Regions from separate parts of the Mesorhizobium sp. B3-2-1 genome, predicted to be linked through region 1. Evidence: predicted binding sites of a transcription regulator. Region 1 holds the regulator's gene; each other region holds the start of a gene.
What was found. Region 1 encodes LexA, which represses DNA repair genes until DNA is damaged. Its sites were predicted from a motif close to TGTTCNNNNTGTGTTCNG; they were not measured.
Positions count from the first base shown of each region.

Region 2: the regulator LexA is predicted to act here: its motif matches at 1,922-1,939, upstream of dinB (DNA polymerase IV).
Region 3: the regulator LexA is predicted to act here: its motif matches at 3,928-3,945, upstream of FJW08_RS21775 (YifB family Mg chelatase-like AAA ATPase).
Region 4: the regulator LexA is predicted to act here: its motif matches at 3,969-3,986, upstream of FJW08_RS12265 (helicase-related protein).

Region 1 covers NZ_VFTI01000002.1:29,867-35,547, reverse strand. The annotation lists gene FJW08_RS01980 (ComEC/Rec2 family competence protein) at 1-1,334, shown strand, start outside; gene lexA (transcriptional repressor LexA) at 1,328-2,071, opposite strand; gene FJW08_RS01970 (GntR family transcriptional regulator) at 2,482-3,255, opposite strand; gene FJW08_RS01965 (ABC transporter substrate-binding protein) at 3,409-4,395, shown strand; gene FJW08_RS01960 (ABC transporter ATP-binding protein) at 4,454-5,233, shown strand; gene FJW08_RS01955 (ABC transporter permease) at 5,239-5,681, shown strand, end outside.
Region 2 covers NZ_VFTI01000005.1:80,347-86,027, reverse strand. The annotation lists gene FJW08_RS07025 (YkvA family protein) at 1-243, opposite strand, end outside; gene dinB (DNA polymerase IV) at 642-1,889, opposite strand; gene FJW08_RS07015 (helix-turn-helix domain-containing protein) at 2,002-2,418, opposite strand; gene FJW08_RS07010 (dihydrofolate reductase family protein) at 2,528-3,115, shown strand; gene FJW08_RS07005 (SDR family oxidoreductase) at 3,238-4,116, shown strand; gene FJW08_RS07000 (alpha/beta hydrolase) at 4,225-5,163, shown strand; gene FJW08_RS06995 (dihydrofolate reductase family protein) at 5,160-5,681, shown strand, end outside.
Region 3 covers NZ_VFTI01000022.1:53,096-58,776, reverse strand. The annotation lists gene FJW08_RS21805 (GtrA family protein) at 1-12, shown strand, start outside; gene gshB (glutathione synthase) at 135-1,079, shown strand; gene FJW08_RS21795 (TetR/AcrR family transcriptional regulator) at 1,168-1,773, opposite strand; gene FJW08_RS21790 (ester cyclase) at 1,777-2,199, opposite strand; gene FJW08_RS21785 (hypothetical protein) at 2,262-2,708, opposite strand; gene FJW08_RS21780 (cupin domain-containing protein) at 3,215-3,586, opposite strand; gene FJW08_RS21775 (YifB family Mg chelatase-like AAA ATPase) at 4,036-5,568, shown strand.
Region 4 covers NZ_VFTI01000009.1:174,551-180,231, forward strand. The annotation lists gene FJW08_RS12260 (RNA-binding S4 domain-containing protein) at 1-357, opposite strand, end outside; gene FJW08_RS12265 (helicase-related protein) at 368-3,802, opposite strand; gene FJW08_RS12270 (hypothetical protein) at 4,102-4,338, opposite strand; gene phbB (acetoacetyl-CoA reductase) at 4,537-5,262, opposite strand; gene FJW08_RS12280 (acetyl-CoA C-acetyltransferase) at 5,369-5,681, opposite strand, start outside.

The sequences.
Region 1 (5,681 bases):
TGAAGAAATACGCGGCCGCCGCCGCACTTTTCTCTATCGCCGCCTATCTCGTCATTTCCGGCGTCGTCGTCGCCGCCGAGCGCAGCTTCATCATGCTGGCGGTGATGCTGGCCGCCGTCTTGTTCGATCGCGCGGCACTGACCATGCGCAACCTGGCGATCTCGGCGATCGCCGTCATCCTGGTTTCCCCGCACGAGGTCGTCGGCCCGAGCTTCCAGATGTCGTTCGCTGCGACAGCGGCCTTGGTAGGCGCCTATGCCGGCTGGGCCGACCACCATGCGGGAAAGACGAGGCCACCGCCGCCAAAGCGATCCCTGCCCGGGTTCCTGACGCGAAAGTTCCTCTTGGCGACAGGTGGATTGGCCGTGACATCCATCATCGCCGGCAGCGCAACGGCGCTGTTTGCCATCTGGCATTTCCAGCGGGTGTCGCCGCTCAGCCTGTTCGCCAATCTGGCCGTCATGCCGATCGTATCGGTTGTGATGTTCCTGGCTGTCGCCAGCGCGTTGCTGATGCCGTTCGGGTTGGATTGGCCGGCTCTCTACCTCATGGGCAAGGGCCTGACGGCGATGATCGCCGTATCGGCGTGGATATCGGAGCGCTCTCCGATCGATGGGGTCGGGCTGATCTCGCAGCAATCCGTGCTGCTGGTCACCGTCGCGCTGGTCATCGCGACGATGGCGACGACCTGGCTGCGGCTTGCCGCGCTGCCATTCGCGCTTGCCGGCCTGTTGACCGTGTCGCACACGCGCACGCCCGATGTGCTGATCTCGGAAGATGCGCGGCTGGTCGCATTGCCGATCGGCAATGGCGAACTGGCCGTCAACCGGGAACGTCCGAACGAATTCGCAGCCGAAAACTGGAAACGCGCCCTGGTCTCAGAATCAATCGTCAAACCGGAAATGTTCGACAAGACGGACGGGCAATTCGACATCGCTAGTCCCACCGACCTGCCGCAGGGATCGCCGTTCTATTGCCGCGAAGGCCTGTGTCTTGCCAGGCACCCATCCGGCGCAATCATCGCCTATGTCGAGGATCGCAAGAACACCTGGAAGGCCTGCGCCTTCGCCGACCTGATCGTCGTCAATGACGCTACCGCCTATGACGCCTGCCACAATCCGCTGGTTCTCGTCGTCACGAAACGGCAACTCGCCCGCAAGGGGAGTGCCGCCGTCTTCTTCGATCCCCAGTCGGCCACGAGCCCGGCTGCGATCGAATTCGCCGTCGACGGACCATACCGGCCCTGGCACGAGCAGCGAAAATTCTCACGCGAGGCGAGGGGGCTGCCGCCCTATAAAAAGCCTGACAAACCCGATGGCAAACCGGTTCAGTAGCGTCTTATCAGCCCGACCAGCTTGCCCTGCACCTTGACCCTGTCTGGCCCGAAGATGCGTGTTTCGTAGGCTGGATTGGCGGCTTCGAGCGCGATCGAAGCGCCCTTGCGGCGAAACCGCTTCAGCGTTGCTTCCTCCTCATCGACCAGCGCCACGATGATTTCGCCCGGACTTGCCGTATCGGCATTGCGGATGATGACCGTGTCGCCGTCGAAGATACCGGCCTCGATCATCGAGTCGCCCTTGACCTCCAGCGCATAGTGCTCGCCGCCCATGATCATGTCCGGCGGCACCGAAATCGAATGCGTCTGATGCTGGATGGCATCGATCGGCACACCGGCGGCGATACGGCCCATGACCGGAATGGACACGGCTGAAACCGCATCGTCGTCGTTACCGGCCGCCGGCAGGCGAGAAGGCGCCGCCGCCGGCCTGATCTGGCGGCCGAGACCGCCTTGGCCAAGGCTGCCCTGGATGACGCTTGGCGAGAACTTCTTCGCCGCATTGAGGCCCGGCGCGATCGAGTCCGGCAGCCGCAGCACTTCCAGCGCGCGCGCCCGGTTGGGCAGCCGGCGAATGAAGCCGCGTTCCTCCAGCGCCGTGATCAGGCGATGGATCCCCGACTTGGAGGCAAGATCGAGCGCTTCCTTCATCTCGTCGAAGGAGGGCGGTATCCCGCTTTCCTTGAGCCGTTCGTGGATGAACATCAGCAGTTCATGTTGCTTGCGTGTCAGCATGGCGGCCCCCAAGGCATTGAACGAAAGGTCTGAACCAGAATCGAAAAACAAACCCAGAACAAACACTATCTGTTCCAGTTGTGTTCCGCAACCGTTTAAAGTTTAATGAATTTGTTAAGGCATCTGAAGTTTTTTGCCCGCGACAGCGGACGGCAATCGACCTTTTCCGCCGTCGGCAAGCACATTGAAATCGTTTTGGTTAATGGGCTGTGGCCCATCCTCCGCCGAGGCTTGGCATCAGTCTTTTGGAGGGCTTTTCCGGGGGTGGATCGTAAAAATTGTGGATCCATCATTCGCGGAACGAAACGAAATCAAAACGCCAACGATCGTAGCTTCGGGCAGCGATGGATCCAGGCGTCCGGCCGGCCCCGATCAAGTGCGTGCGAACAGGCGTCGCAGGAGCGCTGAAGTCATCCCGAACTCGCTTTCGAGCTGCCGGCGCGGGCAGCGTATTCGGTTGCGCCGCTGTCTTCGCTGTGGACGTAGACACGCAGGGTGTAGCCGATATGCGCCGTCATCAGCGCCTTGGCCCGCTCGACGTCACGATCGAGTGCCGCTTCCATGATCGCGGTATGGTGTTCGATCGCAATCGCTTCGCGCAGTGCCTTCATCGCCGCTTCATAGCCATCCTTGAGGCCAGCCGCGGCCCGCAATGTCGGCGCCAGACCAAGAAAGCGATGGTGCCGGCGCAGCTGATCCGAGATTGTCGAGCGGAAACGCAGCAGCCAGTCGCATGTGGCGGCGCTCAGTAGCGCCGCATGGAAAGCCTCGTGGTTCTCGTCCCATTTGTCGACGGCCGCATCCGAGGGATCGTCGACCGCGGTCTTGCAGCGGGAGAGCCGGTAGTGGGCGGTGACGACAGCATCCTCCCACTCCTTGCCGCCTTTCTCCATCGCTTCGAGGAACAGGGGGATCTCGACCACCATCCTGGCGCGCGCCAGATCCTCCAGTTCGGCCCGCGACACCGGAGCCACGGTAAAGCCGCGATTGCTGATGGCGGTGACTAGGCGTTCGGCCTCGAGCCGCGACAAGGCTTCTCGCAACGGCGTCCAGCCGACGCCGTAGGTACCGCGCAGCGCACTCAGCTTGAGCGGGGCGCCGGGCATGAGGCGCGTGGTCAGGATATCGCGCCGCAACAGCTGATAGGCTGCCTCCGTCTTTGTGGAGCTGGTTTGATCCTGCATCGCGGTCCATCCGTCGTCTGGCAGAGAAAAATTATATATGATGTCGGAGCATGGCAAGAATTATATATAATATTTGACACGGGCCGGCGGACTGACCATGATCGCCGCAGTAGCCGCGCTCCAAGCGGCGCTGATCAAATCTGGGAGGAAATGATGTTGAAGTCGAAATCCGCTTGGTTGTCGGGTTTGTTCCTGGCCGGCGCATTGATGGTGAGCGCGGGTACTGCCGCTGCCGATCAGATACGCATCGGCATTGCCAATTTCGGCGAGCACCCCCAGCTCAACGCCGCTATAGCCGGCTTCAAGAAGGCGCTGACGGATAATGGCTTCGTCGAGGGCAAGGACGTCGTCTATACGGAGAGCCATACGAATTTCGATGCATCGCTGGTGCCGCAGATGATCGCCAAGCTGCAAGCGGAGCAGCCCAAGCTGATCTACACCATCACCACGCCGGTCTCGCAGATCGCCAAGAAGGCGCTCGCGGGCTCCGGCATTCCGATCGTCTTTGCCGCGGTCACGGATCCGGTGGCGGCCAAGCTGGTACCGTCATGGGACTCCGGAGACGAAGGCATGACCGGCGCCAGCGACCTGCAGGACGTCGCCGCGGTAATGGCCTTCACCAAGAAGCTGCTGCCGAACGCCAAGCGCTTTGGCGTGCCTTACAATCCGGGCGAGGCCAACGACGTTGCCTTGGTCGAAAAGATCAAGGCGGCGGCACCCGCCGCCGGCTTCGAGGTCGTGGAAGTCGGCATCGACAACGTCAATGACATCCAGCAGCGCATCGCTTCGCTTGCCGGCAAGGCCGACGTGATCTACGGCCCGGCTTCGAACCTGATCCAGCCGGCGATCGCCGCTGTCTCCGCGGCCGCCCGCCAGGCCGGTATTCCGGTCGTCAATTCCGATGACAGCGCGGTCCGCAACGGCACCGTGCCGGCAAGCTTCGCGGTCAATTACACGCAGGTCGGTATCAACGCCGGCAACATCGCCGCCGAAATCCTAAGGGGCAAGGATCCCAAGACGATCGCGCCGTCACGTCCTGCCTACAAGGACCACATGGCGACGATCTCGCGCAAGGCGATGGCGGCGTTCGGCATCGAGATACCGGCTTCGATGGCCGATTGCGGCTGCATCGTCGACTGACATCGGGGCTGTGAGGGTGACGGCGCGGACGCCGTCACCTTGAGGTCAGGGAGGAACGATGCTCGAGATCCGATCCGCGCGCAAAGTGTTCTACAAGGGCCAGGCCGACGAGAAGGTCGCGCTGGACGGTCTCAGCCTGTCGCTTGCCACGGGCGAGTTCGGCATCGTCATCGGCTCCAACGGAGCCGGCAAGAGCAGCATGCTCAACGCCATTTCCGGCGCCCTGATCCTCGATTCCGGCCAGATCCTGATCAACGGCACCGATGTGACTGGCATGCCCGTGCACAAGCGCGCCGCGAAGCTGGCTCGGGTGTTCCAGGACCCGATGCGCGGTACCGCCGCCAGCATGACGGTCGCGGAAAACATGCTGCTGGCTGATTTGCGCAGCAGCAAGCGCACTTTGCGCCAGGGCCTGAACGCCACCCGGCTTGCGTCCTACAGGGAACGCCTATCGATACTGGGTCTCGGCCTCGAAAATCGTCTCGGCACGCGCGTCGACCTGCTCTCGGGCGGGCAGCGGCAATCCCTGTCTCTGATCATGGCAGTCGGCGGATCGCCGGACCTGCTGCTGCTCGACGAGCATACCGCGGCACTCGATCCGCGCACGGCCGAGATCGTCATGCAGGCAACGGTGCGCGCCGTCAGCGCATTGAAGCTGACGACCTTGATGGTGACCCACAACATGCAACACGCCGTCGACTATGGCAGCCGGGTGATCATGCTCGACGCCGGCCGTGTCCTCCTGGAGGTCACAGGCGAAGAGAAGGCGAGGGTCACGGTTATCGATCTGATCGGCCATTTCTCCGTCAAGACCGACCGCATGCTGCTGGCGAGCTGATCATCATGGGCTTTATCGAGGACGTTCTCACCAGCTTCGTCGCGATCATGCCGGTCACCCTGGCGCAAAGCCTGATCCTGGCCTTTGTCGTGCTCGGGATCATGATCCCGTTTCGGATGCTGAATTTTCCCGATCTCACCAGCGAAGGCGCTTTTCCGCTGGGCGGCTGCGTCTGCGGCGTTCTCCTTGCCGCCGGCGCATCGCCGCTGATGGGCATCGCTGCCGCCCTCGTTGCCGGCTTTGCGGCGGGCTGCTGCACTGCCTTCATCCATCTGCGCTTCCGCATCCACACGCTTCTTGCCGGCATCCTGATGATGACGATGCTCTACAGCATCAATCTTCGGATCATGGGTAAGTCCAACCTCTCCGTGTTCGGGTCGCCGACGGTGTTCGACTGGGTGCCGTTCGCGCGGCCGGGTTTCCCCGCCAGCAAGATCGCCGTCGCGGG
Region 2 (5,681 bases), on a different contig from region 1:
GGCGGGGATCAACTTCACCGCAAGCAGGATGCCGAGTGGTACGATGATCAGATCGTCCAAATATCCAAGTATGGGAATGAAATCGGGTATCAGATCGATAGGACTGAGCGCGTAGGCGGCGACTGCGCCGGCGGCAACTTTGGCGTACCAGGGAACGCGAGGGTCGCGGGCGGCCAGCCACAAGGCCACCACATCGCGCTTGATGGCCCTCGCCCACTGCTTTGCCTTGTCAAGGACAGTCACGCGGCAACTCTCCTTATAAGACCCGCTAACGATCAGCGTCTCCGCTCCTTACAGCATGTCGCGGCGGATAGGATTCGCCCGATCTGCTGTAAGCTTCTGATTTTATGCATGTCGTTGTCCCGGAACCGAAAACACTTCCGGGCGACATGCATAGCTTCGATCATTGCAACGATGTCCGCGATCTGCAAACTGACCTGCTACCCAATTTCGCGTTCTTGACAAGCCATGCCTGCTGGATGTTACTGCACCAGCCGCTCGGGCTTGGGGAATTGCCGTGAAGAAAATCTATCAAAAGCCGGTGCTGGTGAAGCGCGAATTGCTGTCCGCCGTGACCGCCGCGCCGGTTAGCTCCGGACGTTGAACCGGAAAGTAGCGGCGAGGGGCTGAGGCTCCTCCGCTCACAGTTCCTTTTCCGCCAACTCCCTGAATTCATCGGGCACCGAGCGCGCCGCCTCCAGCGCCACCGTGCCGTAGCCGACCGCCTGCTTGCCGAAGCGCTCGCGGATCTTGTCGATGGCGCGGTCGGCGCCGAAACGGGCGAGCCCTTTTTGGCTGCCCGGGCGGCGCTTCTCGTCGGCAAGGCCGAGCGGCAGGTCAAGCTGCAGTTCGACGCTCTCCTCCAGGTGCGAGACCGAGATCGCCAGCAGCGAGATCGTCTTCTCCCGTGGATGATCGACGAGCACGCCGCGCACCAAATCCCCCGCGATCTCGGCCAGCATGATGGTCGCCGAGATCGGCTGCTCCAGCGTGATCGAGCGCGTAACGGCGCTGAGATCGGCAAAGCGCACGCGCACCGTCACCGTGCGGCCGGGGCGGTTCCTGGCGCGCAGCCGGCTGGCGACGCGGTCGGCCAGATGCAGCAGTGTCGGCACGATCACCCGCGCCACGGCCGGTTTTTGCCCGAGCGCCGATTGCGCGCCGGCCGAATGCGCCCGTCGCTGCGTTTCCAGCTTGCGCGGATCGCGGTTCCACGACAGGGCCGCGAGCTTTTCGCCGGCTGCGGGCCCAAGCAGCCGCGTCAGCGCGCCGCTGTGCGTCCGGGCCAGTTCGCCGATGGTCTCGACGCCGATCTCGGCCAGCCGCGCCCTGTTCGCCGGCCCGACGCCCCACATCAGCGAGACCGGCAAGTCGTGCAGGAAGGCAAGCTCGGTACCGGGGTCGACCACCACCAGCCCGTCGGGCTTGGCGACCTGCGAGGCGATCTTGGCCAGATGCTTGGTGCGCGCCACGCCGATCGAGATCGGCAGACCGAGTTCTGCCCGCACACGGCGGCGGATCGCCGTCGCGATCTCCCGGGGGGAGCCGAACAGATGAGTGCAGCCGGCGACATCGGCAAAGGCCTCGTCGATGGAGATGCGCTCGACTACCGGCGTGAAATCGTCGAGCACCTTGATCGCCGCGTCGCCCAGCCGCTGGTAGTGGCTGAAATTGCCGCCGACGAAGATCAATCGCGGGCAAAGTTCGCGCGCCTTGCGCCCCGGCATGCTGCCGCGCACGCCGAAGGCACGGGCCTCATAAGAGGCAGCGAGCACCACGCCGCCGCCAACCGCGATCGGCTTGCCGCGCAATGTCGGGTCGAGCAACTGCTCGACCGAGGCATAGAAGGCGTCGAGATCGGCATGCAGGATGGTGGCCGTCGTTTCCATCCTGTTCCGCTCATCCGCGATTGCTGATAGATAAGAACATATAGAGAACAAATGCGGATCGTTGTCAACGCGAAGCACCGAGGCTCGTCCTTGTCCACAGGCGAGGAGGAGCCTAGACGATATGCTCCGCCCGCAGCGCCACCTTCATCCGTTCCAGCGCCGGCTCGCCGCCGGCCGCCAGTTCGTTGGCGATGCGGGCAAGTTGACCGTCGGCCTTGCGGTGCCTGCTGCCCCAGGCGCCGAGCGTGGCCAGCACCGGCAAGAGGTCGATGCCGGCCTCGGTCAGCCGGTAGATTGCCTTCAACCCGTGGCTCGGGTCGCCGCTGCGGGTGATGATGCCTTCATCCTGCAGTGTCTGCAGCCGCTCGGCCAATGTGCGCGAGGAGATGCCTTCATCGGATTGCAGGAACTCGCGAAAATGCCTTTTGCCGGCGAAGATCAGGTCGCGGATGATGAGCAGCGTCCAGCGGTCGCCGAGCAGTTCCAGCGACAGGTTGATCGGGCAACCGGATCTTTCGCGCGTCGACATTCCCTATGGTTCCATTTTTAAATCATTTTACTATTGACATCATTTTTCCCGCGGGTCAAATGGTTCCGAAAGTAAATCGTTTCCGGCCAAACCTGACGAGGACAACCTGATGAAGAAGCTCATCCTGCAGATGCAGATGTCGGTCGACGGTTTCGTCGGCGCCGATGCTGACCACCCGTGGCAACTCTGGGAATGGGGCGACGACAATGGCTGGGACGCTGAACTGAAACAGGATTTCAACGCCGTGTTCGCCGGCATCGACACCATCCTGCTCAGCCGCAAGATGGCCGAGGAGGGCTATCTCACCCATTGGGGCAATGCGGCGAGGAAATATCCGGCCGATCCGTTCTATGCCTTCGCCCGGCGTGTCGTCGAGGCGCGCAAGGTGGTGCCGAGCGACAGGCTCGAGGCCTCGCGATGGGAGCGTACGACGGTGGTAAGCGGCGACCTGTCGCGCGAGGTCAACGCATTGAAGGCGGGCGAGGGCGGCGACATGGCCGTCTTCGGCGGCGCCGGCTTCGCCTCGGCGCTGATCGCGGCAGGGCTGGTCGACGAGTTGCAGCTGTTCGTCAATCCTGCCGTGCTGGGCGCGGGCCGCCGCATCTTTGACCAGGGCGGGTTCCGAAACCTGCGGCTGCTCGGTTCGAAGGCCTATGCCTGCGGCATGGTGGTCAGCCGCTATGCGCCGGCGGGCTGATCGGCGCATAGCCTCGCGCCGATAAAAGCCGTTTGGCTGGAATCCTTTGCCCGCTTCTCTTCGTCTTCAAGGTGCGGTCGCTGGAAGGGCGGCCGCATCAACGCTGAATGGAGAGACAGACCATGATCCTGGTGACAGGCGCCACCGGCCTGAACGGCAAGGCAATCATGCGCGAGTTCGCGCGGCAGAAGCATCAAGTGAGGGCGCTGGTTCGCGATCTGGACCGGGCATCCGCGGCAGGGCTCGGCGGACTGGCCGGCGTCGAACTGGTCGAGGGCGATATGAACCGGGCGGAGACGCTTGGCGCGGCACTCGACGGCATCGATCGCGTGCTGATGATTTCGACCGCGGCGCAAGACATGGTCGAGACGCAGTGCCGTTTCATCGACGCTTGCAGGCAGGCCGGCGTCGCGCATGTGGTGAAGTTTTCCGGTGCCGAATCCAACATCGGCTATGACGCGACGAAGTTCCGCTTCACGCGCATGCATGAGGACATCGAGCGCTATCTCGAAGCCGCCGGAATGGCGTGGACCCACCTTCGCCCCAGCCAGTTCATGCAGGTCTATTTGCGCGACGCGCCGACCATTGCAGCCGAAGGCGCCTTCCATCTGGCGCTTGGTGACACCGAGCTGTCGCCGGTTGATGTCGAGGACATCGCCAAGGTCGCCGTCCGTCTGCTGCGCGACAGTGGCCACGAAGGCGAGAGCCTTGACATGACCGGACCTGAGGCGCTGACCATGAGCGACATCGCGGCGCGGATTTCGCAGGCGATCGGCAAGCCGGTCCGCTATGTCGATATCAGCCCGCGGGAGCGCCGGCGCAATCTGCTGGCCAGCGGCATTTCTCTCACCTTCGCCGATGCGCTGGACGAGCAACTGGCCGAGCGGCTGCGGCGGCCGAAATCGCGCGTGCATCTGGCGACGCATGAGATGTTCGGCGTGCGGCCGACGCCGTTCGTCGAATTCGCCCGGCGGCATGCTGCCATATTTGGCGGAGGCTGAGCGCGTCCGCAAAAAAGCGCCCACCGCCACGTATCCTTTTTGCCTGCCCGTACGTCTCTGCCTTCCGAAGGTCGCGCCTTCCGCGACCCGCAATCCCGGGAGAATATCATGGCGAGCATCGAGAGCGAGGCAAATAGGAACCATTACGCCGCGATCGCGGCCAATGCGGGCAAGCTGACCAGCCCGCAGGCGATCATCGACCACAACGATATCCACTGGACGGCGCTGACCGGCGAGCCGCGCGGCGTCGACTATATCGAGGTCGATGCCGGCGGCGTGGCGGCGATGTGGGTCGTGCCCAAAGGCGCCGACGAGCAGCGGGTGCTGCTTTATGCGCATGGCGGCGGCTTCATCGGCGGCTCGATCTACACCCACCGCAAGATGGTCGGCCATCTCGCCAAGGCCGTGGGCTGCCAGGCGCTGCTCTACGACTATCCGCTGGCGCATCAGGCCAAGCACCCGGCCCAGCTCAAGGCGGCGATGTCGGCCTGGAACTGGCTCGCCGACCAGGGCTTCGACCCCGGACGTGTCGTGATCGCCGGCGACTCCTGCGGCGCGGTGCTGACCTATGGCGTCCTGCAGCGGCTGCGTGCGCAGGGACGGCCGCTGCCGGTCGCCGCGCTGATCATCTCCGGCTGGTTCGACATGGCGATGACCGCTGCCAGCTACGAGACCAACCGTGAAAAGGATCCGGCCTTTGCCAAGGAAGCCGTCGACTGGCTGGCGGCCAATTTCATCGGCAATGCCGATCGGCGCGATCCCGAGGTCAGCCCGCTTTACGCCGATCTCTCCGGTTTTCCACCCGTCTTCCTGCAGGCTGGAGCCGATGAGACGCTGGTCGACGAAAGCCTCATGTTCGCCGAGCGGGCGAGGCAGGCGGGCGTCGAGACGCGGCTCGATGTCTTTGACGGCATGCTGCATTCCTTCCAGATGATGGCGGGGCGGGCGCCGGAGGCCGACGATGCCATTGCCCGCTTCGCCGCCTGGGTACGGCCGAGAATGGGACTGCCGGCTGCCGGTGAAAAGACCAGCGAAAAGGCGGCGTGAGCGTGCGGCGGCTGATCGTGTCGAGTTTCGTCTCGCTGGATGGCGTCATCGAGGGGCCGATGACCTGGGCCTCGCCTTTCTTCGTCGGAGAGAATGTGGACCATGCCTTGCAGGCGCTTTCGAACGTCGAGTTCTTCCTGCTTGGCCGCGTCACCTACGAGATGTTCTTCGCGCGCTGGCCCGAGATCAAGGGGCCGTACATGGACCGCATCAACGGCCTGAAGAAGCTGGTCGCCTCGACGACGCTGGAGACGGTGACGTGGAATGCCTCGCTCATAGAGAGCAACGTCGCCGAGGCGCTCGCGGCACTGAAGCGCCAGCCGGGCGGCGACATCCTGAAATATGGCGTGTCGCAACTCGACCGCACCTTGCTTTCCGCAGGGCTGGTGGACGAGTATCATCTATCGATCGTGCCGACATGGGTCGGGCACGGCAAGCGCGCCTTCGACGATGTCGGGCCGATCGATCTCGAACTGGTCGGCACGCAGCGTTTTGCCAATGGCGTGGTGACCCTGACC
Region 3 (5,681 bases), on a different contig from region 1:
TTCGACCGTTAGCGGCGTGGCCCGATTGGCAGAAGGCGCCGCGACCCTTATATCGCTGTCAATTCAAAAGTGTTGGAGCGTAGTTTGTGCATCCAAGGGGATGCACGTCGCTCCAATTGCGCTGGGAACCTGCCATGAAGCTGAAAATCGCCGTCCAGATGGACCATGTCTCCACCGTGTCGATCGCCGGCGACACCTCGTTCGCGCTGTCGCTGGAAGCGCAGCGGCGCGGTCATCACTTGTTCCATTACACGCCAGACCAGCTGTCGCTGCGCGACGGCAAGGTGTTTGCCCGCATTGAGGAGATGCAGGTGCGCGACGAGAAGGGCAGCCACTACTCGCTGGGCGAAAAGGTACGCACCGATCTGTCGGAGATGGACGTCATCCTGCTGCGCCAGGACCCGCCCTTCGACATGAACTACATCACCACGACCCACATCCTCGAGCGCGTCCATCCGAAGACGCTGGTCGTCAACGACCCGGCCTGGGTGCGCAACAGCCCGGAAAAGATCTTCGTCACCGAGTTTTCCGACCTGATGCCGGACACGCTGATCACCAAGGATCCGCTCGAGGTCGCCGCCTTCCGCAAGGAATTCGGCGACATCATCGTCAAGCCGCTCTACGGCAATGGCGGCGCCGGCATCTTCCATCTGCTGGAAGGCGACCGCAACCTCGCCTCGCTGCTCGAAATGTTCGGCCAGTTGTTCCGCGAGCCCTATATCGTGCAGCGCTACCTGAAGGATGTGCGCAAGGGCGACAAACGCATCATCCTGATCGACGGCGAGCCGGTCGGCGCCATCAACCGGGTGCCGGCGGAGCACGATTCGCGCTCCAACATGCATGTCGGCGGCCGAGCCGAGAAGACCGAGCTGACCGAACGCGAGCGCGAGATATGCGCCCGCATCGGACCGTCGCTGAGGGAACGCGGCTTCATCCTGGTCGGCATCGACGTGATCGGCGACTACATGACCGAGATCAACGTCACCTCGCCGACCGGCGTGCGCGAAGTGCAACGCTTCGGCGGCGCCGACATCGCCAGTCTTTTCTGGGATTGCGTTGAAGGCAAGCGGCGACTCTAGGCAGCGCCCCGACCTTTGTTTACCGCCTGTTGCTGCGGGCAGCACGACAATGACCCCGCCACGCAGCCGGCTGACCGACCGCGCTATTTCATTTCCGCGCCGCCGTGACCAACGTTCTGATCGCCCAGCGCTTCACGTCACGCGCTTCCGCATCGTCGAGCTGCAAAACATCCTTGCACACCACCATGGCCTCAGGCCCGAGGATGAGCGCAAGCGCCTTCGCAAGCCTGTCGAGGTCCTCCGGGTGGTACCAATCACGTGCCGGCTCGAGCGCCGCCTCGATCAGCGGTGTGCGTCGGTTCTGGCGGGCAGGGAGGTCGCCATCCTCGACGGCTCTGGCCCGGCGCTCGATTGACTGGGCCAGCATTGCACGGAGTGCGGGCTCATTCGCGAGGATCATGTCATGCAGGACCCGGTCGGCGCGCTCAACGCGCGCCACCGGATCAGTCGAGGATTCATGCTCGAACAGTTCTTCCGGCCCGGGCACAGCGATGTCGATGGAGGCTTCCAGGAGCAGCGCGTCGATGCTCGGGAAGTAGCGGTAGGCGGTGGCTCGTGAGACCAGCGCCTCCGCCGCTACATCTTCGAGTGCCGGCTGGCGGCCCTGTTTCATGAGCCGCGTCGCGGCTTCAAGCAGGTCCTTGCGGGTCCGCCGCCGTTGGTTCGGCCGTCCGGCCTTACCCGCTCGGGTCATTGATCAGTCCTGTGGCAGTTGCCGAATGATTGCTGCAAGGTCGAGCCAGACATTTTCCCGCTTGATGTCGCCCTGGCTGTTGAACTCTATGACATGGAGCAGCCGGAACTCCAAAGGACGATTGCGGCCTTCAAGCCCAAAGGGTCGGCCTGGCGCGCGGCCCCGCCATAGTGACTCATCCACGAGGAAGCCATCGCCGTAAAGCCTCTTGACGCAATCGACCGAGCTTTCCGCCAGATCGGAAAACGTCGCCTGGTAGAAGGAGCGGGCAGCATCGCGTCCATGTGAGGGTCCGAAGGGCCAGCCGACAACGTCGTGCTCGACGTCTTCGGACAGGGTCCGCAGCACGCCTTCGACGTTGTCGCTTGCCTCGAAGCCGAAATGCTCGTCAATCTTCCGATCCATGTCCTTGGGGGTAAGCATCATCTTGGTTCTCATTGTTCGCGGGAATGATGCCGCGGCATCGGCGCGGCGGCGGATTAGCAGTCTTACTTCGTGACGAGCTTGTCGCCGGCCAGACGGGCCTCCGGCGACAGGAAATACATGTGAATGTCGTAGTGCGGAATTTCGTAGCCATGGTGGCCGTTTGGCTCGAACCCGATATCGATGTGATTGATGGGAGGCTGCCGCTTGCCGTCAAACCAAGGCACGAGCTTGTTGTGGGAGACGCCTTCGGCGAAATCCTTCTGTGAAATCATATACTCCATGCAGGTGATGTGGCCCTCGATCACACAGTAGATGGGTCCGAAGGGCAGATTGGCCGGGTTCGCCCAATGCTCGCCCATGCCGGGCACATAGGGTGAAATCTGCACCACGCCGGCAGGCAGGACCCGGATTCTCGGCAGTTGACTAAGTTCGGCCTTCAACGATCCGGCAGACGCGCCGCTCGCGGCGCCCATGGCGAGCCCAATTGGCAGCGCCGCTACGAGCAACATTCGAAGGATCGGCCCAGGGGGCGTCCAGCGATGATGTTCAGAGGCATCGGAATGAAATGCTCGGGTCGAAAACATGTGGTGTGATCCCTGGGTGAGATTGAACGATGGGCACCTCATAGTGAGATTTCTGTCTCATTGCAATAATAATCTTATTAGGAGACGATGGTTTTGACATCCCGGGGCACTGGACGCGGGTCGGCCGCGGCAGCTATCGCTCCGGCGAGGGCTGGGGTGTTGGTCTGATCTCACCTGATCGCAGCGTGGCGGACGGACTTCGTTCAGGGCCCGGACAGCTGGTGGCGGGTTCGCACAATGGCTCCCGGCCTCGTGGCGGCCGATGTCCCGCTGATGAATCGCGCCGGGCGGCATGCAGATCGTCGGCCTGCCCGACAAGGCGGTGACCGCGAGCGCGGACAGGCGGCGCTCCAGGCATCGGCGGCGGACCTGCTCAAGGAAGGCAGCCGTTACCACCTGCCGACCGCGCTCGGCCTGGAGCCTAGATCCTACTATGCCTTGGCATACTGCTCGGCACTCATGACTTCGATGCAGACGAAGCGTTCGTTGCCTTCCACCCAGGCGTCGTGGCCCGGCGGTATCGTATAGGATGTGCCTTGCCCGAACGTTTTCTGGGTTCCGTCATCCATTTTGATGGTGATGGTTCCCGAGACGACGTAGCCGACATGCGAAACCTGACAACTGTCGGTCTTGACTACCGGCTTCACGCATTCGGACCATTTCCAGCCCGGCTCCATGTTGAGCCGGCCCAACGTATAGCCGGGAAGGCGCACCACTTCGACGCGCGTCTTGTCCGGCGTGCGAACTTCATCCGGGCTGTTGTGAGACTTGGACGCAAATTTGCTGACTTCCACACCGGCCATGTCATCCTCCCTGTACTCGACGCGGAGCCTGACGTTGCGATTGTCGGAACCGCGACGAATTCATATCCCATTTGGAGCCGGCATACAATTATAAGCAGTTGCTAAAATATATACTGACCGTGCCCGCTCCTCTCCTCTGCGGCGCCGGGTCGAATGGCCTGTTTTCATTTTGTCTTAACCATGTTCCGCTTTCTGCAACCGCATACAAGCGCTGTGCAACCGGGGCGGTTACAGGTTCCGGAGATGTTCCGGGTTTGATCGGGGGGCCAGTGGAACCCTTGCGTGGGGGACAAACCGAGGGCGTGGGGAGGGCTAGCCTTTTCCACGAAATCCCTCCTTTTTGTTCTTGTATTGTTCTTGCCTAGGCCTGAAATCTGTGGTTGTCTTGCGTTGACGTCGCTCGCGGCCTGTTCACAAGGCCCGCGGCGAGCCGGCATCGGGGGCAGAAAATGGTGGCGCGGGTTCGTACGGTCGCTTTCCAGGGCATCGAGGCCGTGCCGGTCGACGTGCAGGTGATGATCGCGCCCGGCAAAGTCAACATGCACATCGTCGGCCTGCCGGACAAGGCGGTGGCCGAGAGCCGCGAACGGGTCCAGGCGGCCCTGCATGCGTCGGGCCTGTCGATGCCGTCGAAGAAAGTAACGATCAATCTGGCGCCCGCCGACCTGCCCAAGGAAGGTAGCCATTACGATCTGCCGATCGCACTCGGGCTGATGGCGGCTCTCGGCGCTATTCCGGGCGACATGCTGGCCGGCTATGTCGTGCTCGGCGAACTGTCGCTCGACGGCACCATTACCGCGGTCGCCGGCGCCTTGCCCGCCGCGATCGGCGCCAATGCCCAGGGCAAGGGCCTGATCTGCCCGTTCGCCTGCGGACCGGAAGCGGCCTGGGCGGGGCGGGAATTCGACATTCTGGCGCCGCGCAGCCTGATTGCCATCGCCAACCATTTCCGCGGCACGCAGGTGCTGTCGCGCCCGGAAGCCGGCATCCACGCCTCGGCGCGCGACCTGCCCGACCTTGCCGACATCAAGGGCCAGGAGACGGCGAAGCGGGCGCTGGAAGTGGCGGCCGCCGGCGGCCACAATCTCCTGATGATCGGTCCGCCCGGTTCCGGCAAATCGATGCTTGCGCAGCGTTTGCCGTCGATCCTGCCGCCGCTGGCGCCGAAGGAATTACTCGAGGTTTCGATGATCGCCTCGGTGGCTGGCGAGCTCGGCGAAGGCAAGCTGACCGACCGGCGGCCATTCCGCGCCCCGCATCATTCGGCCTCGATGGCGGCAATGGTGGGCGGCGGCATACGCGCGCGGCCGGGCGAGGTGTCGCTCGCACATCACGGCGTGCTGTTCCTCGACGAGTTCCCCGAATTCACGCCGCAGACGCTCGATGCGCTGCGCCAGCCGCTCGAGACCGGCGACTGCATGATCGCGCGCGCCAACCACCGCGTCACCTATCCGGCACGCATCCAGCTGGTGGCGGCGATGAACCCGTGCCGCTGCGGCATGGCCGGCGAGCCGGGCTATCGCTGCCTGCGCGGCGAGCGCTGCCGCACCGACTATCAGGCACGCATCTCAGGCCCGCTGCTCGACCGCATCGATCTCAGGATCGAAGCGCCGGCGGTCTCGGCCAGCGACCTGATCCGGCCCGACCGGGCGGAGAAGAGCGCCGAAGTTGCACTCCGCGTCGGCCGCGCGCGCAGCCTCCAGCGCGAGCGCTTCGAACGGCTCGGCGTCAACAGCGCCACCACCAACGCGCATTGCTCTCCCGCGGTCATCGAGGCGATCGCCATGCCGGACGCCGCCGGCCTGTCGCTGCTCAAGGACGCTAGCGAAAAACTTGCCTTTTCCGCAAGGGCCTACCACCGGGTGTTGAAAGTGGCCCGCACGCTGGCCGATCTCGACGCCAGCGAGACGGTTGGGCGCATCCATCTGGCCGAGGCGATTTCTTATCGGATGAGTGCGGAGCGCGTGGCACAGGCGGCGTAGACGCCACCCTCGAATGCACTCGACGATGTGCGTTTCGCGCCGAAGGGTGCCTGCTATGATGGCGCGGGGCTAATCGGGGGCGTGGATGATTTCAGTTTCACCGGCGCGCAGCG
Region 4 (5,681 bases), on a different contig from region 1:
GCGCTCTTTCTTGGTCGGGCGGCCGCTGCCTGCCTCGCGCAGCGCCGGGATAGCATCGGGAAGTGCGTCGGCCTTGGCTGCGGCGGGCGGCGGCGACATGTCTTCATAAAGAGTGCGAGCTTCCTCGGCAGGGCCGCGCCGCACACCAGCGCCGAGCACCTTCCAGACGAAGATACGCCGGTCGAGCGTGATGGTCAGCACGTCGCCTGGCTTGACCAGATCGGAAGCCTGCGCTGCTTTGTCGCGATTGATGCGCACGCGACCGGCGACTACCAGTTTGGCCGCCAGTGAGCGCGATTTCACCGCGCGCGTGAAGAACAGCCATTTGTCGATGCGCTGGCGGCCTTCCGCAACCATCGACGCGAGCCTACTTCTTTAATTGGTCGCGCAAAGCGGCGAGCTTGGCGAAGGGTGAATCCGGATCGAAGCGCACCGGACGCTCCTCGCGCGGCTTGGGCTGGAAGGCGGGCTTTCCGCCCCCCTTGCCACGATCGGCACCCTTGCCTTCCGGGCTGCCGCCCTTCCAGTCAGGCCGACCTTCGCGGCGGTCGGGACGATCGCCTTGCGGGCGGCCGTCGCGGCGCTCGGCGCCTTCGCCTTGCGGCCTCGGCTTGAACTTCGAGCGGTCGAAGCGCGGTTTGCCGGCGCCGTCGCGGCGCCCTTCATGAGCGGGACGGTCCGCGGGCGTGCCTGTTGCCGGTCCGTCGCCGGCATCGGCAGGCGCGTTGCTTCGGCCGCGCGCCTGTCCGGCTTGCGGGCGGTTGTTGCGGCCATCGCGATGGCGCGGGCGCTGGTCAAAGCGACCTTGGCGCCACAACAGGATCGGTTTTGGCGCTTCGGCTTCCGGCGCAGGTTCGCTGGTGGCTTCCGCCACTGCAGCCGGTTCGGCGGCATCCGTCGGCGCGGAGGCTTCGACGATCGGCTCCGCCGCTGCGGCTTCCTCCGTGGGCGTGGCGTCGACCTCGGCAGCTTCAGGTTCGGCCTGCGGTTCAACCGGGGCCGGCTCGGCGGGTTCAACAGCGGCTTCGGCTAAAGGCTCCTCTTCATCCGCAACCTCAGTCGTGGCTTCCGACTGCTCTTGTGCGACAGGCTCTGCTGCCGTTTCCGCGATGACCTCGGCTGGGGCTTCGATGGCGGCCTCGGCGGCTGCCGTTGCCGAACCCTCGACCGTTGCCTCCGCGGCCGCATCTACAGCGCCGGCTTCCGTTACTGCGGCTTCCACTGCCGCCTCTTCCGCCGCCTTGGCCTGTTCCGCGCGGGCTACCTCTTCGGCTGCCTGCTTGGCAGCGGCGGCTTCCCGCGCGGCAGTGTCCTGCGCTTCCAGCCGTGCCTTGACTTCCGCCACCGGTTTCGGCTCGGCGCGATAACCGAGACCCTTGAGGATCTCTTCCATGTCGTCGGCGGTGGCGCCGAGGATCGACATCATCGGCGGCGTCACCATGAAGGACTGGCCGTCATAGGCGCCGTCCGGTCGCTGGCCGAGGCCGGGCTTCCAGTTGGTCGCCGGGCGGATCAGGTCGGCCAGCCGCTCGAGAATATCGATGCGCACGGCGCGGCGGCCGAGATTGCGGTAGCCGGCAAGCTTGTAGAACGCCTTGTCGAAGGCCGGATCGATGACAACAGAGGTGCGTCCCGACGCCAGCGCATGGACGACGTCGCCGAAGCCCGGCTTGTCCTTGCCGTCGTTCTTCAGCGCCCAAAGCAAGGTCACCAGTCCGGCGGGTGCCGGCTTGATCAGCGCCGGCACGAAGACGTGATAGGCACCGAAGCGCACGCCGAGCCGGCGAAGTGCCGCGCGACCTTCCTGGTCGAGCGACTTCATCTCCTCGGCGATGTCGCGGCGATTGATGAGGCCGAAATTCTCCACGAGCTGGAAGGCGATGCCGCGGCCGATACCGGAAATCTGCTCCGCATTCTTCAAGTCGACCAGCGGCTTGAGCAGGGATTCGATCTGGAAATTGACGAAACGCTCGGCGCGCGCGGCGACCTTGTCGCGGGCCGGGCCGGTGAGTTGTTCGTCGGCCAGCAGCACCAGCCGCGGCTTCAGCGCGTCCTCGCCCGAAACCAGCGTGCCGATCGGTGCGCCGATCCAGCGCAGGGTGCCGTCCGAGCCGAGCGCGAGGTCGCCATTGGCGCAGGCGCCGAAGCGCTCCGCACGGGCCTCGAATTCGGCGGCCAGCGCTTTTTGCGCGGCCGTGCGCACGGCCTTGGCGTCCTCGCCGCCGGCGGTCTGGTCGGCGGTGAAGCGGAACCCTTGCAACTCGCCGACATGATGGCCTTCGACAAGGACGGTTCCGGTAGGACTGATTTCGGCTTCGGGCATGGTATTTTCTCTAAGGCGCCGCATGAGGACGGAAGTCCTGCGGTCTACGAAGCGTTTCGTCAACCGCTCATGCAGCGCATCCGACAATCTGTCTTCGATTTCACGCGTCTTTTCCCGCCAGTGTGCCTGATCGGCCAGCCAGCCGGGCCGGTTCGACACGAATGTCCAGGTGCGGATCTGGGCGATGCGGTGCGACAGCGTGTCGATATCACCCTCGGTGGTGTCGGCGCGGCGCACCTGCTCGGCCATGTAATTCTCGTCGACATGGCCATGCCGGGCGAGGTCCATGTAGATCGAGGCGATGAGGTCGGCATGCTGGGCCGGCGCAATCTTGCGATAGTCGGGCAGCGCGCAGGCTTCCCACAGCAGCGCCACGCGTTTCGCATTGGTCGAGAGCGCGCGGATGCCTTCGTCGCGGGAGAGATGTTCGAGCGCCTGTGCATCGACGGCCGGCAGCGCGCGTGTCAGGCCTTCGACCGGGGCGTTGGTTTCGATCGATCGCTTCAGCGCATCGAGGCTGGCGAAATCGAATCGGGCGGTGCGCCACTGCAGCACCTTCACCGGGTCGAACTCATGGCCCTCGATCCTCTGGACCAGATCCTCGTCGAGCGGATCGACCTGACCGGTGACGCCGAACGTGCCGTCGCGCAGGTGCCGGCCGGCGCGGCCGGCGATCTGGCCGAGTTCGGCCGCCGTCAAATTGCGGTACTGGTATCCGTCGAATTTGCGGTTCTGGGCAAAGGCGACATGGTCGAGATCGAGGTTGAGACCCATGCCGATCGCGTCGGTGGCAATGAGATAGTCGACATCGCCCGACTGGAAGAGCGCCACCTGGGCATTGCGGGTGCGGGGCGACAGCGCCCCGAGCACGACGGCCGCACCGCCTTGCTGGCGGCGGATCAGCTCGGCGATGGCGTAGACCTCGTCGGCGGAGAAGGCGACGATCGCGGTACGCCTTGGCAGGCGCGTCAGTTTCTTGGAGCCGGCATAGGCCAGATGCGACAGCCGCGGCCGCGTCACCACCGAGACGCCCTTCAGCAGCCGCTGGAGAATGCCGTGCATAGTGGCCGCGCCGAGCAGCAGCGTTTCCTGGCGGCCGCGCAGATGCAGGATGCGGTCGGTGAAGATATGGCCGCGTTCGAGGTCGCCGGCCAGTTGCACCTCGTCGATGGCGACGAAGGCAGCGTCGGACTCGCGCGGCATGGCTTCGACGGTGCAGACCGAATATTTGGCGCCTAGCGGCTGGATCTTCTCCTCGCCGGTGATGAGCGCCACCTTGTGGGCGCCGACCTTCTCGCAGACGCGCGTGTAGACCTCGCGGGCCAGCAGCCTGAGCGGCAGGCCGATGACGCCGGTTTCGTGCGCCACCATGCGCTCTATGGCGAGATGGGTCTTGCCCGTGTTGGTCGGGCCAAGCACGGCGGTCACGTCGCGGCCCGACAGGATCAGCGGCTCGGTGTGTTTCTGCTGAATGTTCATCGGCTCGGAAATAAGGCTTTCTGGCCTCTCGTGGTCGGGAGCGTGCCTGGACGGCGCGTATGACAGCCGACACATAGGGATTTCGGGCGCGAAGCGAAAGCGGAATGTTCCGGCAGGGTGCCGAAGACGTCCGCGTCGACCCGCAAATGAGCCGCTGCTTAACAGTTGGAACGAGTCTGGAACGAATCAGCGACGAATCGCTGACTCCGAGAGATTCAGCTTTTGTTCACGGCTAGATATGGATTTTGTGACGACGAGTCTCACCACATGCTGAATCGTCGAAACTGGCCCGTTTTATGCTAGGTAGGCCTTGCCGTTAACTTTTGCCGGTAAACGATGCGGGAAATACGGTACGCCCCGCTCAACATTATGAAATTGTTAATCTTTCTGAACTTGGCGTTAAGGAATTGCAGGCAATCGAGGCCATTAATGTTAACATTGCGCTCAAAGCCGGAACGAATCGGCGACAAATCAGCGCCAGCGGTATTTTCTCCTTTTGTTCCCCCAATATCTTGTGTTGTGAACAGCTTATCCACCGAGAATCCACAGGCTTGACCACAGGGTTTCGCACAGACGCGGCTGCCGTCATTAACCTTTGCGTGCCGGATTGGAGCATCGCGCCATAGCGAAGCCTTCCAAGGATCAAGCGTCGTTTGAAAGCGGACCGGTTTCCCGGTCCGCTTGTTGCGAGCACGCGTCGATCCCCCAGCCGTTGGCTGCGGTGAGAAGAGGACTCAGATGAAGTACTGGCCACCATTGGCGGTGAGGGTCGAGCCGGTGATGAAGCCGGCGTCTTCGGAAGCCAGGAAGACAACGCAGCGCGCGATCTCTTCCGGTTCGCCCAGGCGGCCGACCGGGATTTGCGGGATGATGCGTTCGTTGAGCACCTTCTCGTCGATCGCCTTGACCATCTCGGTGGCGATGTAGCCGGGGCAGATGACGTTGACGGTGATGCCGGCGCGCGCGCCTTCCTGGGCGAGCGCCTTCGAGAAGCCGATATCGCCGGCCTTGGCGGCGGAGTAGTTGACCTGGCCGGCCTGGCCTTTCTGGCCGTTGATCGAGGAGATGGTGATGACGCGGCCGAACTTGCGGTCGCGCATGCCGCTCCACAGCGGATGCGTCATGTTGAAGACGCCGGACAGATTTGTGTCGATGACCTCTTTCCACTGGTCGCGCGTCAGCTTGTGGAACATGGCGTCGCGGGTGATGCCGGCATTGTTGACCAGCACCGACACCGGGCCGAGGTCGGCCTCGATCTGCTTGATGCCGGCGGCGCAAGCGTCATAGTCGGCGACCGACCATTTGTAGACCGGAATGCCGGTTTCGGCCTTGAACTTCGCCGCCGCGTCGTCGTTGCCGGCATAATTCGCGGCAACCGAATAGCCGGCAGTCTTCAAAGCGGTCGAGATCGCCGCGCCGATACCGCGCGATCCACCCGTGACGATTGCAACCTTGGTCATGCATTTCCCCTTTTGAAATCGCCCTGTTGTCGGGCTTGGCAGGCACTGGATTTGCCACAGGCACTACATATGAACCGGGCGGCTTGCGCCGCCCGCCCAAAATCTATCAGAGAGCCTCCACACACATGGCGACGCCCATGCCGCCGCCGATGCATAGGGTGGCGAGACCCTTCTTGGCGCCGCGTCGGCGCATCTCGAAGACCAGCGTGTTGAAGATGCGGGCGCCCGAGGCGCCGATCGGGTGGCCGATGGCGATGGCGCCGCCATTGACGTTGACGATCGAGGGATCCCAGCCCATGTCTTTGTTGACGGCGCAGGCCTGTGCGGCGAACGCCTCGTTGGCCTCGACAAGGTCGAGATCCCCTGCCGACCAGCCGGCCTTTTCCAATGCCTTGCGCGAGGCGGGAATGGGTCCGGTG